DNA from 3 places in the Hydrogenophaga sp. RWCD_12 genome. Region 1 is predicted to be linked to each of the others. Evidence: predicted binding sites of a transcription regulator. Region 1 holds the regulator's gene; each other region holds the start of a gene.
What was found. The regulator FNR, encoded in region 1, switches genes on or off when oxygen is low (the NO sensors DNR and NnrR bind a similar motif). The targets are predictions, from matches to a motif close to TTGATNNNNATCAA.

Region 1 (5,855 bases):
GCGACTTTGAAGAGGCGGCCCAGCTGCCCTTCCAGGAAGACTGACTCCCTGCGGCACGAACAAGAGAAATCATCATGAGCGACTTCATCAACGACTTCTGGCATCTGTATGTTGCCGGCATTACGCTCGTCAGCATTCTTGCCTGCGCGGTCCTGCTGTACATCAGCGGCACCACCAAGGCAGCGACCCATGCTGACAACACCACCGGCCACGTCTGGGACGGTGACCTCCGTGAAATGAACAATCCGCTGCCCAAGTGGTGGGTGTACCTGTTCATCATCACGGTGGTGTTTGGCCTGGTTTATGGCGCCCTCTACCCGATGTTCGGCAAGTTCCAGGGTGCCTTGGGCTGGTCGTCGCGCGGTCAACACGCGGCAGAAGTGGAAAAGGTCGAGAAGGCCATTGCACCGATCTACGCAGCCTACAACGGCATGAAGCCCGAGGAAATCGCTGCCGACGCCAAGGCGATCGCCATTGGTGAGCGCCTGTTCATGAACTACTGCGCCCAATGCCATGGTTCTGACGCCCGCGGCTCCAAGAGCTTCCCCAACCTCGCCGATGGCGATTGGCTGGGTGGTTCTGGCCACGAATACATCAAGACCACGGTGACCAATGGCCGTACCGGTGTCATGCCTCCCATGGCTGCCGCTGTCGGTACACCCGAAGATGTGCGCAACGTGGCCAACTATGTGCTGAGCCTGTCTGGCAGCCCCCACGACTCCGTGCGCGCCGCCCAGGGCAAGGCCAAGTTCGGCGCCTGCGCAGCTTGCCACGGTCCCGACGGCAAGGGCATGCAGGCAGTGGGCTCCGCCAACCTGACCGACGGTGTGTGGCTCCACGGCTGGGGCGAAGACGCCATCGTCCGTGCGGTGAACAACGGCTTCACCAACCAGATGCCGGCTCAGGCTTCGAAGCTCAATGCCTCGCAAATCAACGTGCTTGCCGCCTACGTGTGGAGCCTGTCGAACAAGCCGGCTGCCAAGCAATGATGGCCGTCTGCCATTGATTCCCCCGTAGCCAGGTTTCCCGTGCTTTCACCCAGTCCCGACGTTGCTTCAAACTCCGTTCAATCACCCGTGATTCCCATCGTTCCGGACACGCCTCAGGGCGTGCCTGAAGACGATGAGGTGATGGTCTCCCTGTACGCTGCGCGTCAGAAGATCCATCCGAAGGCGGTCTTTGGATTGTTTTCGAAGTGGCGTTGGGCCTTCGTCTGGTTGACCCAGATTGTTTTTTACGGGTTGCCCTGGCTGGAGTGGAATGCCCGACAAGCGGTGCTCTTCGATCTCGATGCGCGCCGCTTTTACATTTTCGGACTGGTCCTCTATCCGCAGGACTTCATCTATCTGACAGGGCTGCTCGTCATCTCGGCACTGGCCCTCTTTTTGTTCACGGCTGTGGCCGGGCGTCTCTGGTGCGGCTACGCCTGTCCCCAGACCGTTTACACCGAGATATTCCTCTGGATCGAGAAGAAGGTGGAGGGCGACCGGTCGGCACGTATTCGCCTTGACGATGAGGCGCTCAACGCGCACAAGTTCGGCAAGAAGTGGCTCAAGCACACACTCTGGGTCCTGTTCTCCCTGTGGACCGGGTTCACCTTCGTCGGCTACTTTGCTCCCATTCGAGAGGTGGCTGCGCTGTCGCTGTCGGCGTCATTGGGCCCCTGGCAGACGTTCTGGATCTTCTTCTACAGCTTTGCCACCTACGGCAACGCCGGATTCCTGCGTGAGCAGGTGTGCAAGTACATGTGTCCTTACGCGCGGTTCCAGAGCGCGATGTTCGACAAGGACACCATGATCGTGACCTACGATCAGGCGCGTGGTGAGCCTCGCGGAGCCCGGTCGAAGAAGGCCGATCCAAAGGCCCTTGGACTGGGAGCCTGCGTCGATTGCACGCTGTGTGTTCAGGTGTGTCCTACCGGCATCGACATCCGCAAAGGTTTGCAGTACGAATGCATCGGATGTGGTGCCTGCATCGATGTGTGTGACGAAGTGATGGACAAGGTGGGCTATCCGCGAGGGCTGGTCAAGTACTCGACCCAGAACGGGATGGCCCAAGGCTGGACGCGCGATCAGATGGTCCGTCATGCGTTCAGGCCTCGGGTGCTGGTGTATTCCGCCATTCTGGGGGCCATCACGCTGGCAGTGTTCGTCAGCCTGTTCCTGCGTACTCCTCTCAAGGTGGATGTGATCCGGGACCGTGGGGCGCTCTCCAGGATGGTGGACCAGGGGCGCATCGAGAACGTGTTCCGGCTCCAGATCATGAATGCGACCGAGTCGACGCAGCACTATTCGATCAGCGTGGACGGTCTTGAGGGCGTGATGATCGCGTCCGAAAGCCAGGCGGAGGTCCTTCCGACGGAAGTTCGCTCGGTCGCGATCCGGGTTCAGACACCTCCGAACGTCGCACCTGCAGGCTCGCACCCCATCCATTTCACCATTCGTTCCCAGGGGCCGGACGTGGCGCAGGTGATCGAGAAGGCCGTTTTCATCGTTCCGCGCTAAACTGAAAGCTCATATCCATGTCATACGCCATGTCTGCCCAACCAACTGCCTCCAACAATTCCACCCGCACTCCATGGTGGAAGGTCCCCCACATGTGGATGGTGGTTGGTGGCCCCCTGGCAGTGGTGGTGGCCAGTGTGGCGACGTTTGTGATCGCCGCCAGTCATCCGGACCCGGTGCTCAACAAGGCGGACTACGAACGCGACCTCGCAGCTGCCCAGAAACTGCAGGGGCAGGCGCGGGTGGATGCGTTGATCACCCTGCAGCCTGCCGGTCAGGCGCGCAATCACGCGGCCTCACCGGTCGTAGGTACCACGGACCCGACGAAATAAGCGCCCCACACACCGGTTGAGGCGTCAAGCGAACAAGGAGACAGTTCATGAAGACTCAACGGTGGATGTGGATAGCGTGGCCCGCCTTCCTGGTGGCGGCGGTGCTGGAAATGATCGTGTTTGCGATGGTCGATCCCGGTGACCTGCACTGGTTCGGAAACCCGCTGGGGCTCTCGCGACAGGCGATCTATACCTTGGCCTTTTTTGTCTTCTGGGGCATCACCATGGCCTCCAGCGCGCTGACCACCTTGTTGGCCATGTCTCCGTTCGAAGTCAACCGCTGCCCGGTGCCCGAGGGGCAACGCCCGGAGGATTGCGCCAGGAATGGCCAGTGTTGTTGACTCAGCCTGTGCAAACAAAAAGCCCCGCTGATGCGGGGCTTTTTCATGTCGGGAGCTTCCTCAGCGGCAGGTCTGTGGATTCACGATCTGCTTGAGCGCGTCGGTGTTCTTGATGTGCACGTAGCGCTGCTTGACCTCGATGATGCCCTCGTCGACGAACTTGGAGAAGGTACGGCTCACCGTTTCGAGCTTCATGCCGAGATAGCTGCCGATTTCTTCGCGTGTCATGCGCAGGATGAGCTCGGACTGCGAAAAACCGCGGGCGTGCAGACGTTGGACCAGATTGAGGAGGAACGCCGCAAGACGTTCTTCCGCCCGCATGCTGCCCAGCAGAAGCATCACGCTGTGGTCACGCACGATTTCCCGGCTCATGATCTTGTGCACATGGTGCTGCAAGGTCGTGAACTCCCGCGAAAGCTCTTCCACCTGGTCAAACGGCATGACGCAGACCTCGGCGTCTTCCAGCGCGATGGCATCACAGGAATGGCGGTCACTGACGATCCCATCCATGCCGATGATTTCACCCGTCATTTGAAAGCCGGTGACCTGGTCACGCCCATCGGCCGTGGTGACACTGGTCTTGAAGAATCCGGATCGGACGGCATAGAGCGAAGTGAACTTGTCCCCGGTGTTGAACAACGCCGATCCCCGCTTGATCCGTCGGCGGGTCGAAATGACGTTGTCGAGTTTGTCCATCTCCTCGGGATTGAGCCCCATGGGCAAGCACAACTCCCGCAGGTTGCAGCTCGAACAAGCCACTTTGATGCTTTGAATATCCATAATTCTTCCGGAATTGTGGCGAAGCTTAACCCATCGCTGGCGCCAGCATCAAGGCGCGGCGGGACAGTGAAAGGGTCACAAGGGAAAACCCGCGGGGCAGAGGGCCGCTTGATCTTGATCAAGGGCCTCTCCAAGGCCTTGCGGCACATTCGTCGCCTGAACTGGAGAACTGTTTGTGAGCCACGCCATTTCCGACGAACTTCTCAAGCGATTTGACATCCCGGGCCCCCGGTACACGTCATATCCGACGGCGGACCGTTTTGTTGAAGCCTTCGCCGAAGCCGACTATATCCAGGCACTGGAGCAGCGCCGGGCGGGCTCCCTGGCTTTGCCGCTGTCGCTGTATGTGCACATTCCCTTCTGCGAATCGGTGTGCTACTACTGCGCCTGCAACAAGGTCATCACCAAACACCACGAGCGCGCCGCCGAATACCTGCGCTACCTCTCGCGCGAGGTTGAACTGCAGGTGCAGCACTTTGGCAGGGGACACAGCGTTTCCCAGCTGCACCTGGGTGGAGGCACGCCCACCTTCCTGTCTGACGCGGAGCTTGAAGATCTGCTGGCCATGATCCGGCGCAACTTCACCCTGGTGCCGGGTGGCGAGTATTCGATCGAGGTGGATCCCCGCACAGTGACAGGGCAGCGTCTGCAGACGCTGGCTCGGCTGGGCTTCAACCGCCTGAGCTTCGGTGTGCAGGACTTTGACCCGGCGGTGCAGAAGGCGGTGCACCGGGTCCAACCGGTGGAGCAGGTGTTCGAGTTGGTCGAAACCGCCCGCAAGATCGGCTTTGAGTCGGTCAACGTCGATCTGATCTACGGGTTGCCGCTGCAAACACCCGAGTCATTCGCGCGCACGTTGGCACAGGTCAACCAGTTGCGGCCGGACCGGATCGCGTTGTATGCCTATGCTCATCTGCCGGCGCGCTTCAAGCCGCAGCGCCGCATCGTGGCGGCAGAGCTGCCCAGCGGGGGAGACAAACTGTCGATGCTTTCGGCTTCGCTGGATGCGATGAGCGAGGCCGGTTATGTGTATGTGGGCATGGACCACTTTGCTTTGCCGACCGACGCCTTGGCGGTGGCCAAGCGCCAGGGCCGTCTGCACCGCAACTTCCAGGGCTACAGCACGCAACCGGATTGCGATCTGATCGCTCTGGGTGTGTCCGCGATCGGACGCATCGGGGCAACCTACAGCCAGAACGCAAAGACGATCGAAGAGTATTACGACGCGCTGGACCAGGGACGGCTGCCGATCGTGCGCGGCCTGGCTTTGACGCGCGACGACCTGCTGCGCCGCTCGGTCATCATGTCGCTGATGTGCCAGGGGCAGTTGCAGTTCGAATCCATCAATCTCGGTCATCTGATCGATTGCAAGACGTACTTCGCCAGAGAACTCGAGGTCCTCGAGGACTATGCCAAACAAGGGCTGGTGCGCATCGATGAGGCAGGGGTGGAGGTGACGGCGACCGGCTGGTATCTGGTGCGGGCCATCGCCATGGTGTTCGACAAGAATCTGCAGGTCGATCAGGATCGCGCGCGGTTCTCGAAGATCATCTGACCGGCGCGGGTTTCGTCCGTCCTGCAGGCATGCCCTGCTAGAGTGCCTGCATGCAAACTTCCATGGCTCTGACAGCCCTATTCATGGGCATCGCCGGTGGACCGCATTGCGTGGCGATGTGCGGTGCTGCCTGTGCCGGCATCAGCCGTGGAGCGGCTGGTGGGCAAAACAGCAACGTGGCATTGCTGACCTTTCAGGCCAGCCGTCTCGTGGGTTATGCGACGTTCGGTGCGTTCGCGGCCGGCTCGGTGCAGGGGCTGGCCTGGCTGGGCACCAACACCGCCGTCATCCGTCCGATCTGGGCGATGTTCCATGTGGCCGCTTTGCTGCTGGGGTTCGTGCT
Region 2 (5,855 bases), on a different contig from region 1:
GGCCGTCCTCGCGGTATGGCCTGGGCCCAGCGGGCTGATCGACCTGATTGCCGTACCGATCCGGGCGCACATGCCCCCGGACGCGAAGCTGATCGCCATCGGCGTGTTCTCGCCGTTCTTTGTACCGCTGAAAGTGCTGGCCATGGCTGCACTGCTCATGTCGCTGCCGTGGTGGATGTACCAGATCTGGGCCTTCGTGGCCCCGGGGCTGTACAGCCATGAGAAGCGGTTTGCAGTCCCTCTGATCATCATTGGCAGCCTGCTGGCCTATATCGGCATTGCGTTCGTTCAGTTCTTCGTGCTGGACAAGATGTTCGGCTTCATCCAGCAGTTCACCCCCAAGAGCGTGGCCGCCACGCCCGACATCGCTTCGTACGTTGAGGCCATCCTCTCTCTGTACCTGGCTTTCGGCCTGGCGTTTCAGGTGCCGATCGTGGTCGTGTTGCTGGTGAAAATGAACATGGTCACCGTGAAGCAGCTCAAGGAATTTCGTGGCTACTTCATCGTGGTGGCCTTTGTAGTGGCTGCCGTGGTGACGCCGCCCGATGTGGTGTCCCAGCTGGCGCTGGCACTGCCGATGTGCCTGCTCTACGAGTTCGGCATCTGGGGCGCCATGTGGTTTGCCAAGAGCACCAAGGCACCCGAAGAAGAAGCCTCCAGCGACACGGCCTGAGTCGGGATCGGCGGCCTCAGCGGTTGCCGGCGGCTTGCGGCTTCGGAAGGTTGCGCTTGCCGGGCGTGATCTGCACGCGCTGCTTGCCTTCTTTCCGCACGAGATCCAATGTCGACGGTGTGCCCGGAGTGAGCGCGGCCACGGCCGAGAGCAGCTGGGCCACATTGCTCACCGGTTTTTCGCCGACATGCGTGACGACATCGCCCGGGCGGATGCCGGCCTGGGCGGCCGGGCCGTTCTGCAGCACGCCGGTGATGATGACGCCGGTGCCGGGTGGAACGGAGAAGCTCTCGGCGAGTTCCGGTGTCAGGTCCTGGGGCTCCACACCGATCCAGCCGCGGGTGACCTTGCCTTCGCGCACGATGGCTTCCATGACGGTGCGCGCGGTGGAGGTGGGGATCGCAAAGCCGATGCCCATGGAGCCGCCCGAGCGCGAATAGATCGCGGTATTGATGCCCATCAGGTGCCCTCGGATGTCCACCAGTGCGCCACCCGAATTGCCGGGATTGATGGCTGCGTCGGTCTGGATGAAGTTCTCGAATGTGTTGATGCCCAGCTGCGTGCGGCCCAGTGCGCTGACGATGCCGCTCGTCACGGTCTGCCCGACGCCGAAGGGGTTGCCGATCGCCAGCACCTGGTCTCCGATCGAGAGCGCGTCCGAATCACCCAGCGTGATCACCGGCAGGTCCGTGAGAGTGACCTTCAGGATGGCCAGATCCGACTCGGGGTCGGTGCCGATCACCTGCGCCGCACTCTTGCGGCCATCGTTGAGCAGCACCTCGATCTGGTCGGCTTCCTCGATGACATGGTTGTTGGTGAGGATGTAGCCGGCCTGGCTGACGATCACACCCGACCCGAGCCCGGCCTGCGGCTGGCCTTGACCCTGATCACCGAAAAAGAAACGGAACCACGGGTCGTTGCTTTGCGGCTGGTTCTCCGGGGCCTTGCTGGTGTTGATGCTGACCACGGCAGGCGAGGCTACCTTCGCGGCCTCGCGCAGGCTGTTGGTGCCCGCGCCGGCCGGTGCGGCGGCACTGTCCGCCGGCGATTCGATCACGGGCACCACCGTCGGCAGTGCCGAGCGCCGGTTGAGCCACTCGGGCTTGAGCGTTGCCACCACGAACAGGGCGGCAACCAGAACGGTGACGGTTTGGGCAAAGAGCAGCCAGAGGCGTTTCATGACGGAGAAGTGTCGCGGCGAACCGATGCGCGAATTGCGGATCGAGGTCGTCCATTGTCCCGTATATGACTGTCGCCACTTTCAGTTCAAGCCGATTGATGCAGGTCAATGCACCCGGGGGGTATCGGGATTGCAATGGTGACCTGTTGATTTTGAGGACAGGAGCATCCAATGAAAGCCGTGGCAGATCTTCTTTCGACCGACTATGGACTTTTCAGCGTGGCTGTGATCGCCTTCACGCTGGGCATGGCGGTCTGGTTCTACCGGTTCTTCAACCGCAAGATGGCTGAGTCAGAGCGCGCCGCGGGCGGACGCGGCTGACCCAGCGGGGCGTCGCGGCGCGCGCCCCGGCGCGTGGCAGTGACAGAATAGGCCTGACTTTTCGCCATTCCGGCGGGAAGACAGGCCTTTTTCATTGCTCGTACGAATGTCGTTCCAGTCTGCAATTCGCCCCGATGGCGTGACCAGAGAAACCTTGCTCGCAGCGTTTGATGGTCTGCTTCAGCCCGCCTTGTTCAAGGACTACGGCCCCAACGGGCTGCAAGTCGAGGGCCGGGCCACCGTGCGCAAGCTGGTCAGCGGTGTCACGGCAAGTCTGGCGTTGATCGATGCGGCCGTGGAGGCGGGTGCCGATGCCATCTTTGTCCACCATGGACTCTTCTGGCGCGGTCAGGACGGGCGGGTGACCGGATGGATGAAGCAACGACTCTCCCGCCTGCTGACCAACGAAATCAACCTGTTTGCCTATCACCTGCCGCTGGACGCCCATCCCGTGCTCGGGAACAACGCACAACTGGCGCGTCGCCTGGGCGTGACCTTGTCCGAGGTTGCGGGAGAGGGGCGCTTTGGTGACCAGTCGCTGGGCGTGCTGGGGCGCTGCCCGGCGACCACGGCAGGGGCGTTCGCCGACGGGGTGCGCCGGTCGCTGGGGCGTGAACTCGTGCTGGTGGGCGAGCCGGAGCGGCCGGTGGTGCGGGTGGCGATGTGCTCCGGCGGCGCGCAAGGCTACTTTGAGGCGGCCATCGCTGCCGGGGCAGACTTGTTCATCACGGGCGAAATCTCCGAGCCCCAAGCCCACTACGCGCGGGAGACCGGTGTGGCCTACATCGCCTGCGGGCACCATGCGTCGGAACGCTATGGGGCGCCTGCTGTGGCGCAGGATGTGGCCGACCGGCTCGGGATTGAACACCGGTTCATCGACATTCCCAATCCGGCCTGACATGAACGCAATGAGCTTGCAGAAGGTGCGTCAGCTGCCGCTGGTGATCACCATGGGGGATCCCGCCGGCATTGGCCCTGAAATCATCGTACAGGCGCTTGCACGCCGCCCCGATTTGCTGGGGCAGGTGGTGGTGGCCGGCGATGTCCCGACGATGGAGCGCGCACGCGAACTGCTCTCCATGGACCCGGCGCGCGTGCTGCCGCAGGTGCGAGAAGTAGGCGCAGTGGATGCACCGCAGGAAGAGGTTCCGGCTATCCGCGTCGTTCAGGCCTGCGGGCGCCATCGACTGGTGCCGTTCGGGCAGCTCAGCGGAGTGGCTGGTCAGGCGGCGGCCGAATGCATCGCCGCGGCCGCCCGTTGGACCCTCGCCGGGAAAGCGAGCGCGATGGTGACAGCGCCTGTGCACAAGGAGGCACTCGCGGCCGCGGGGCTGCCCCACCCGGGACACACCGAGTACCTGCAGGCACTGGCCGCCGAGCACCAGAATTTACCGGTGGACAGGGTGCCGGTGCGCATGATGCTGAGTGCTCCCGGCCTCGCGACCGTGCTGGTCAGCATCCATGTGTCGTTGCGGGCGGCGCTGGGTTCCCTGAGCACCGAGGGGATCCTTGAAACCGTCCGGATCACCGCCGCGCACTTTTCCCGCTGTGGAGTGCCCACAGCCCGGATTGCGGTCGCCGGTCTGAACCCGCACGCCGGGGAAGGCGGCTTGTTTGGACGCGAGGACATCGATGTCATCGGCCCGGCCGTTGCATCGGCGCGCGCACTGGGTATTGATGCCAGCGGTCCGCACGCGCCGGACACCGTGTTCATGCGGGCCCGGCAGGGTGCGTTTGATGTGGTGGTCGCGATGTACCACGACCAGGGTTTGATTCCGATCAAGTTGTTGGGCCTGGAGCATGGCGTCAACACAACACTGGGCTTGCCGCTGATCCGCACCAGTCCGGACCATGGGACGGCGTTTGACCTGGCAGGCTCCGGGCGGGCCGATCCCTCCAGTTTGCTGGCTGCCATTGACGCTGCGTTTGCGATGAGTGCTGGCGCCCAATGAAAAAGCCGCCTGCATCCAGCGGATGCAGGCGGCTTTCAGGACAGTCGCTGTTACTTGCGCAGGCTGTCGCGGATTTCGCGCAGAAGCACTATGTCTTCGGCAGGGGCAGCGGGCGGAGCCGGGGGCGCTTCCTTCTTCATGCGGTTCATCTGCTTGACCAGCATGAAGATCACAAAGGCGAGGATGACGAAGTTCAGCGCGATGGTGATGAAGTTGCCATAGGCCAGCACTGCGCCAGCCTTCTTGGCTTCGGCAAGTGGCAGGCCTGCTGCCTGTCCGGCCAGGGCGACGTAGTAGCTCGAGAAGTCGAGGCCGCCGAACAGCTTGCTGATCACCGGCATGATCACGTCACCGACCAGCGAATCAACAATCTTGCCGAAAGCACCGCCGATGATCACACCGACAGCGAGATCCATCACATTGCCCTTGAGGGCAAATTCCTTGAACTCCTGCATCATTCCCATGAGATTCTCCGTTGGTTGCATTAGGCCCAATGTCCACGACATTGGCGACGGCATTCTCGCACAGAACACATTTGTATTACCTCTTCCTGACTGATCGGGTGCGTTCGGCATCGCTTGAAATTGCCGCTGCAGTGTGCCTTCCAGAGCTGTCAAATCGGCTGTAACGCTCCGGTACAATGCAGGGTTGACCCTAGTGGGCCCACCTCTCGAACCCTCCTTGAAAGATCCCCATGAGTGAAGCAACCGTCCCGGCGCCTGTGGACAGCAGCCGCCGCACCTGGCTGATCACCTCCGCCGCCATGGGTGGCGCGGGAGCAGCCGCCGTCGCCGTGCCCTTTGTCTCCAGCTTTCAACCGTCCGAGCGGGCCAAGGCCGCTGGTGCTGCGGTGGAAGTGGATATTTCCACGCTGAAGCCGGGTGAGAAGCGGGTGGTCGAGTGGCGCGGCAAACCAGTGTGGATCATGCGTCGCAGTGAGGAGCAGCTGAAGGCACTGGCGAAGATCGAGCCGTCGCTGGCCGATCCGCAGTCCGAGCGCAAGTCGGTGCCAACGCCGGAATACGCCAAGAACCAGCACCGCTCCATCAAGCCCGATGTGTTTGTCGGTGTGGGCATTTGCACCCACCTGGGGTGCTCGCCTGGCGACAAGTTCACGCCCGGCCCCCAGCCGTCCCTGCCCGATGACTGGGTTGGCGGTTTCCTCTGCGCCTGTCACGGCTCGACATTCGATCTGGCCGGTCGTGTGTTCAAGAACAAGCCGGCGCCAGACAACCTCGAAGTTCCGCCGCATCAGTACCTGTCTGACACGACGCTGCTGATTGGCGAAGACAAAAAGGCCTGAACTGCACACCGCAGTCAAACCGACCACAGAGGCATTCCATGGCTGAATTCAAAGAAATTTCCCCCGACGCGCCCGTCGTAGAGAAAGTCACGAACTGGTTTGAAAACCGGCTTCCGTCGGCGTTCTACATCTACAAGCGCGACATGGCTGAGTACTACGCGCCGAAGAACTTCAACTGGTGGTACATCTTCGGTTCGCTGGCGATGCTCGTTCTGGTGATCCAGATCGTGACCGGCATCTTCCTGGTGATGCACTTCAAGCCCGACGCGTCGGTCAACTCGGCCGGTGTTCCCGTCGCTTTCGCGTCGGTCGAATACATCATGCGCGACGTGCCCTGGGGCTGGCTGATCCGCTACATGCACTCCACGGGCGCATCTGCATTCTTTGTGGTGGTGTACCTGCACATGTTCCGTGGGCTCATCTACG
Region 3 (5,855 bases), on a different contig from region 1:
CACCGCGTCGGCCAGCACCACGTTGCCGTCCTCAAGCTCGGCGCGCAGGCCCTCATCTGTCTTGCGGATGTCGACCACGCCCGCGTTCAGCCGCAGGTCGACGCCGGTCTTGACCATCTCGCCGGCCACGAAGTGCCGGATCTCGTCGTCGAAACCGCGCAGCACTTGTTCGCCGCGGTAGAGCTGGGTCACCTTGGCCCCCAGGCCGTTGAAGATCGAGGCGAATTCGCAGGCGATGTAGCCACCGCCCACGATCAGCAGGCGCTGCGGGAAGGGCTCCAGATCGAACACCTCGTTGGAGGTGATGACATGCTCGCGGCCAACGAAGTGCGGCACATGCGGCGTGCCGCCGGTGGCGATCAGGATGTTCGCCGCGGTGAAGCGCTGATGGCCGGGTGACCCGTCGGCGTTCAGCGTGGCCAGGTTGATGCGGTGCTCGCCGTCCAGGCGCGCAAAGCCGTTGAACACCGTGACGCCAGCGCCGCGCAACAGGTTGCCGTAGACGCCGTTGAGCCGCGCAATCTCCTTGCGGCGGTTGTCCTTGAGCGTGGTCCAGTGGAAACGGGGCGCGGTGTCCATCTCCCAGCCGAACCCGCGCGACTCCTCGAACGCCTCGTGGTAGTGCGCGGCGTAGCTGTAGAGCTTCTTGGGGATGCAGCCGACGTTGACGCAGGTGCCACCCAGGCCGTCGGTGCCCAGGGCCTCGGCCAGGGCGACGCGGGCACCGCGCTGTGCGGCCATGCGGGCAGCGCGCACACCGCCGCTGCCGCCGCCAATGACAAAAAGATCGAAGTCGTGGCTGCTCATGAATCACCGTCCTGTTCGGGAACGGGGCAGTGTACGGGCAGCCATCCGCCGAGGCGGCGGCAGGGTTTACGTCAGACCTCAGGCCCGCGCACGCACCTCATCGCGCTCCAGCGCTCGTCGCTTGGCCATCTCGCGGCCCATGCCCAGGGTATTCAGGCCCTGCAGGCGCTTCCTGGCTTCGGGATAGGCGATCGACTCTTCGATCAGGATGTGGTCGAGGTACAGCGCCTCGAACACCTCCAGCGCGTGGCGCAGCTCGGCGGTGTCGAACCAGAGGTTGCCACTGGTGGCGGCTTCCAGCGACGGCGCGATCTGGATCCAGTTCTCTTCCAGCCAGCCGTGGTCCTGGATCAGGTGCTCGGCGGCCTGCACGATGTCGGCATCCTGGCTGGCCAGCAGGGTGGGGAAGATGTGCTTTTCTTCGTCGAGGTGGTGCTGGCGCGCTTCGTGGCTGAAATAGTCGAGCACGCGCCGCGCCTGGGCGCGGTTGGCCTGGCTCAGACCATCGGCCTCGATGGCGTCAACCAGCGCATGCAGCTGGCGCACCTGCGCCTGGATGTCCTGGTGGGTGCTGTCGAGAAAGTCGAAGACGGCGATGGAGACTGGTGCGGCACTCATGGTGAACTCCTCAATGACGATGAAGCCATTCTGGAGATGCTGCGCCGCCGCAAATTGATCTTGCTCAACAAGAAAGCCCGCTGGAGCGGGCTTTCGGCGGACTGCGACAAGCGGGGCCTGTCGCGCGCACGCGTCTGGTGCAAGGATGCCGCGGAACCGGCTTTGCCGGGCCGCCAGTGCCGCCCCCTGGGGGGTGACGCCGCAGGCGGCGCGGGGGGAACTCAGTACGTATACACGCCGCGACCGGTCTTGCGACCCAGCCAGCCTGCAGCCACCATCTCCTTGAGCAGCGGAGCCGGGCGGTATTTGCTGTCGTTGAACTCGGCCATGTAAACGTTCATCACCGCCAGGCACACGTCCAGTCCGATCATGTCTGCCAGCGCCAGCGGGCCGATCGGCTGGTTGGTGCCAAGCTTCATGCCGGCGTCGATGTCTTCCGGCGTGGCGATCCCTTCGGCCAGCACGAAGAAGGCCTCGTTGATCATCGGCACCAGGATGCGGTTGACCACGAAGCCCGGGGCGTTCTTTACCGTGATCGGCGTCTTGCCCAGGGCCTCGGCCAAAGTCTTGACGGCGTCGTGCGTGGCGTCGCTGGTCTGCAGGCCGCGGATGATCTCCACCAGCGCCATCATCGGCACCGGATTGAAGAAGTGCATGCCGATGAAGCGGTCGGAGCGCTGCGTGACGGCGGCCAGCTTGGTGATGCTGATCGAGCTGGTGTTGGTGGCCACAATCACGTCGGGCGCGAGGATGCCGTCGAGCTGCTGCAGGATCTTGACCTTCAGGCCTTCGTTCTCGGTCGCGGCCTCGATCACCAGTTGCGCACCTTTGAGGTCGTCGTAGCTCGTGGAGCCGGTGATCAGCGCCAGCGCGGCAGCCTTGCCTTCGGCGGACAGCTTCTCTTTCTTGATCAGTCGGTCCAGGCTGCCGGCCACGGTGGCCAGGCCCTTGTCCACCGCGGCCTGGGCCACGTCGACCATGACGACGCGGATGCCGCTGACGGCGCAGGCCTGCGCGATGCCGTTGCCCATGGTGCCGGCGCCGATGATGCCGACGGTCTGGATGCTGCTCATTGGGAAATCACTCCTGAAAGATGAGGGAAAAAGCGGAGGCGCTCTAGGCGGGCCAGCCTACTGTGGCGAAAGGGCCTGTGCTACCTTGCCCGGCATTGTCGCGCAGCGTCTTGCACCGGCATGACAGGCACGCGACGCCAGGAGACATCATGTTCGATTACATCGTCGTCGGCGGAGGGTCCGCGGGCAGTGTGCTGGCCGGACGGCTGAGCGAAGACCCGGCGATCCGGGTGGTCCTGCTGGAGGCCGGGCCGGCCGACCACAGCGTGCTGATCCACTGCCCTGGAGGGCTGGCGGTCATGGCCAAGTACCAGCTCAACGGCTGGGACTATTCGACCGTGCCGCAGCCGGGGCTGCACGGGCGGCGCGGTTACCAGCCTCGCGGCAAGGTGCTGGGTGGTTCAAGTTCGATCAACGCCATGATCTATGCGCGTGGCCACGCGAGCGATTACGACGGCTGGGCGGCCCAGGGCAATCCGGGCTGGTCGTTTGCCGACGTGCTGCCGTACTTCAAGCGCGCAGAGCACAACGAACGCGGTGCCGATGCCCTGCATGGCACGGGTGGACCGCTGAACGTGATGGACCTGCGTTCACCCAATCCGGTGCTGCCCGACTTCATCGAGGCCGGGCGCCAGGCCGGCTACCCGGTCAACCGCGACTTCAACGGGCGCGAGCAGGAAGGCGTCGGCGCCTACCAGGTGACGCACAAGAACGGCGAACGCTTCAGCGCCGCCAAGGCCTACCTCACGCCGCACCTGGGCCGGCCCAACCTGCAGGTGATCACCGGTGCGCTGACGACCCGCGTGCTGACGGAGTTGCGCGAAGGGCGCCACTGTGCGGTCGGGGTGGAGTACCGACCCGACGGCGGGCGCGGGCCACTGCAGACGCTCATGCTCAAGCCTGGCGGCGAGGTGCTGCTCAGCGCCGGGGCCTTCGGCTCGCCGCAGCTGCTGATGCTCTCGGGCATCGGGCCGGTGTTGCACCTGCAGGAGCACGGCATCCCGGTGGTGCACCCGCTCGAAGGCGTGGGGCAGAACTTGCACGACCACCCGGACGTGGTGATGGTGGTGAATGCGCCACGCCTGACCGACCTGTTTGGCATCTCATTGCGTGGCGTGGCCAGCATGGTCAAGGGTGTGTTCGAGTGGCGGCAGCAGCGCAACGGCATGCTGACCACCAACTTTGCCGAGGCCGGCGGCTTCATCAAGAGCGCGCCCGAGGAAGCCATCCCGGACCTGCAGCTGCACTTCGTGGTCGGCAAGCTGGTCGATCACGGCCGCAAGACGGTGCTGGGTCACGGCTATTCGTGCCACGTCTGCCTGTTGCGACCAAAGAGCCGGGGCACGCTGAGGCTGGCCAGCAGCGACCCACAGGCGGCGCCGCTGATCGACCCGGCCTTCCTGCGGGACTCAGACGACGTGGCGCGGCTGGTGCGCGGCTTCAAGCGCACGCGCGAACTGCTGCTGCAGCCGGCGCTGGCCCGCCACGGCGGGGTGGAGTCTCGCGCGTCGCGCGATGCGCAGAGCGACGCGCAGATCGAGCAGTTCGTCCGCCACCACACCGACACGATCTATCACCCGGTTGGTACCTGCCGCATGGGGCCATCGGCTGAGGCTGGCGCCGTGGTCGACGCGCGGCTGCGTGTGCACGGCGTGGGCAATCTTCGTGTGGTCGATGCCTCGGCCATGCCGGCGGTCGTCGGCGGCAACACCAATGCCCCGGTGATCATGATGGGAGAGAAGGCGGTCGACATGATCAAACAGGACCACCCCCTGCGCCGCGCCTAGTGGCGCGTCACCCCCCAGGGGGCAACACCTGCAGCCCGGCGAAGCCGGTTCTGCGGTGTTCTCGGTTACGCTTCAAACCCCTTCCACCATCAACCCGGCGTGCGATGTCCCGTCCAGGATGCCGCGGAACTGGCTCTGCCAGGCCGCAGGCATCGCCCCCTCGGGGGTGACGCGAAGCGGCGCGGGGGAGCCTGTTTCCATGATTCTTGAACACGCCGACATCCGCATCGACCCTGCCAGGGCCGCCGACTTCGAGGCAGCGATCCTGCGTGGTGCGACCACCGTGATCGCCCAGGCCAAGGGCTTCCAGGGTTTCAAGGTCAACCGCAGCATCGAGTCGCCGGGCCGCTACATCCTCAACATCTACTGGGACACGCTGGAAGACCACACCGTGGGCTTCCGCGAGTCGCCTGCGTTCGCCGAATGGCGCGCCATCGTCGGCCCGTTCTTTGTCCAGCCCCCGGTGGTGGAACACCTGGAGCTGGTGGGCAAGTCCGCCTGAGGCCGCTCAGAGCGGTGCGAACTGTGCGGTGACGGCCTTGTCGCCGCTCATCGTCACCGTGCAGGCGCCGGTGCCCGTGCAGGCACCGAGCCACTTCACAAAGCGCCAGCCGGTGGAGGCGGTGGCGGTCAGCGCGGGCTTGCTGGTGTTCTCGAACACCTTCTGGCAGGTGCCTGTGCAGTCAAGCCCCGTGGTCGTGATGTGACCGCCACCCGTGCCTTGCACCGTGGTGGTCAGGGTGTAGCGCACCCGCTTGAAGTTGGCCGTGACCTTCTTGATGTTGTCCATGGCCACCAGGCAGGACCCGGTGCCGCTGCAGGCGCCGGACCAGCCGGTGAAGTTCGAATAGGCGTCGGGTGACGCGGTCAGGCGCACCAGCGTGCCACTGAGGAAGCTGGTGCTGCAGGCGGCGCCGCAGACCGCTCCCGTATTGACCACGGTCACGCTGCCGCCGCCGGTGCCGGCCTTCGCATAGCTCAGGGTGTAGGGCAGTCGTTCGAACTTGGCTCCCACCGAGACGGCCGCATTCATCGCCACCGTGCAGGTGCCGGTGCCGGCGCAGGCGCCGGTCCAGCCGGTGAACTTCGAACCTTTGGCCGCGGCCGCAGTGAGTCTGACCGTGGCGCCAGCCACCATGCTGGCGCTGCAGGTGGTGCCGCAGCTGATGCCGGCCGGACTGGAGGTCACGGTGCCGGTGCCATCGCCCGGCTTGGTGACGCTCAGGGTCTGGCGCGTGGCCGTGAAGGTGGCGGTCACGCTGCGCGGCAGCGCCATGCTGACGGTGCAGGCGCCGGTGCCGCTGCAGGCGCCCGACCAGCCCGAAAACACCGAGCCGGCGGAGGCGGTCGCGACCAAGGCGACGCTGGTGCCAGCCGAATAGGTTTCGCTGCAGTCGCCGCCACACAGGATGCCCGAGGGAGTGGAGGAGACGATGCCGCTGCCGGTGCCGTTGCGCTGTATCGACAGGGTGGTGTCGGCGGTCGACAGGAAGCCAGTCTGCAGCCGTTTGAGGCCGCTGACCGAGCCGCCGGAACGGGTGTCGTTCACCGAAACCGCTTGCTGGCGCAG

Region 2: a site for FNR is predicted at 1,949-1,962, ahead of ACLIJ1_RS12175 (DUF3149 domain-containing protein). Genes of this name have one in related genera too.
Region 3: a site for FNR is predicted at 1,480-1,493, ahead of ACLIJ1_RS07750 (hemerythrin domain-containing protein). Genes of this name have one in related genera too.

The regions. Positions count from the first base shown of each region.
Region 1 covers NZ_JBKIXC010000005.1:494,113-499,967, forward strand. The annotation lists gene ACLIJ1_RS20930 (cbb3-type cytochrome oxidase subunit 3) at 1-44, shown strand, start outside; gene ccoP (cytochrome-c oxidase, cbb3-type subunit III) at 75-989, shown strand; gene ccoG (cytochrome c oxidase accessory protein CcoG) at 1,131-2,504, shown strand; gene ACLIJ1_RS20945 (hypothetical protein) at 2,597-2,836, shown strand; gene ACLIJ1_RS20950 (hypothetical protein) at 2,884-3,177, shown strand; gene fnr (fumarate/nitrate reduction transcriptional regulator Fnr) at 3,238-3,957, opposite strand; gene hemN (oxygen-independent coproporphyrinogen III oxidase) at 4,133-5,512, shown strand; gene ACLIJ1_RS20965 (sulfite exporter TauE/SafE family protein) at 5,563-5,855, shown strand, end outside.
Region 2 covers NZ_JBKIXC010000003.1:44,415-50,269, reverse strand. The annotation lists gene tatC (twin-arginine translocase subunit TatC) at 1-673, shown strand, start outside; gene ACLIJ1_RS12180 (trypsin-like peptidase domain-containing protein) at 690-1,853, opposite strand; gene ACLIJ1_RS12175 (DUF3149 domain-containing protein) at 2,025-2,174, shown strand; gene ACLIJ1_RS12170 (Nif3-like dinuclear metal center hexameric protein) at 2,281-3,072, shown strand; gene pdxA (4-hydroxythreonine-4-phosphate dehydrogenase PdxA) at 3,074-4,126, shown strand; gene mscL (large conductance mechanosensitive channel protein MscL) at 4,177-4,590, opposite strand; gene petA (ubiquinol-cytochrome c reductase iron-sulfur subunit) at 4,821-5,429, shown strand; gene ACLIJ1_RS12150 (cytochrome b) at 5,468-5,855, shown strand, end outside.
Region 3 covers NZ_JBKIXC010000002.1:143,213-149,067, forward strand. The annotation lists gene gorA (glutathione-disulfide reductase) at 1-807, opposite strand, end outside; gene ACLIJ1_RS07750 (hemerythrin domain-containing protein) at 886-1,425, opposite strand; gene ACLIJ1_RS07755 (3-hydroxybutyryl-CoA dehydrogenase) at 1,647-2,498, opposite strand; gene ACLIJ1_RS07760 (GMC family oxidoreductase) at 2,648-4,285, shown strand; gene ACLIJ1_RS07765 (antibiotic biosynthesis monooxygenase family protein) at 4,485-4,787, shown strand; gene ACLIJ1_RS07770 (InlB B-repeat-containing protein) at 4,794-5,855, opposite strand, start outside.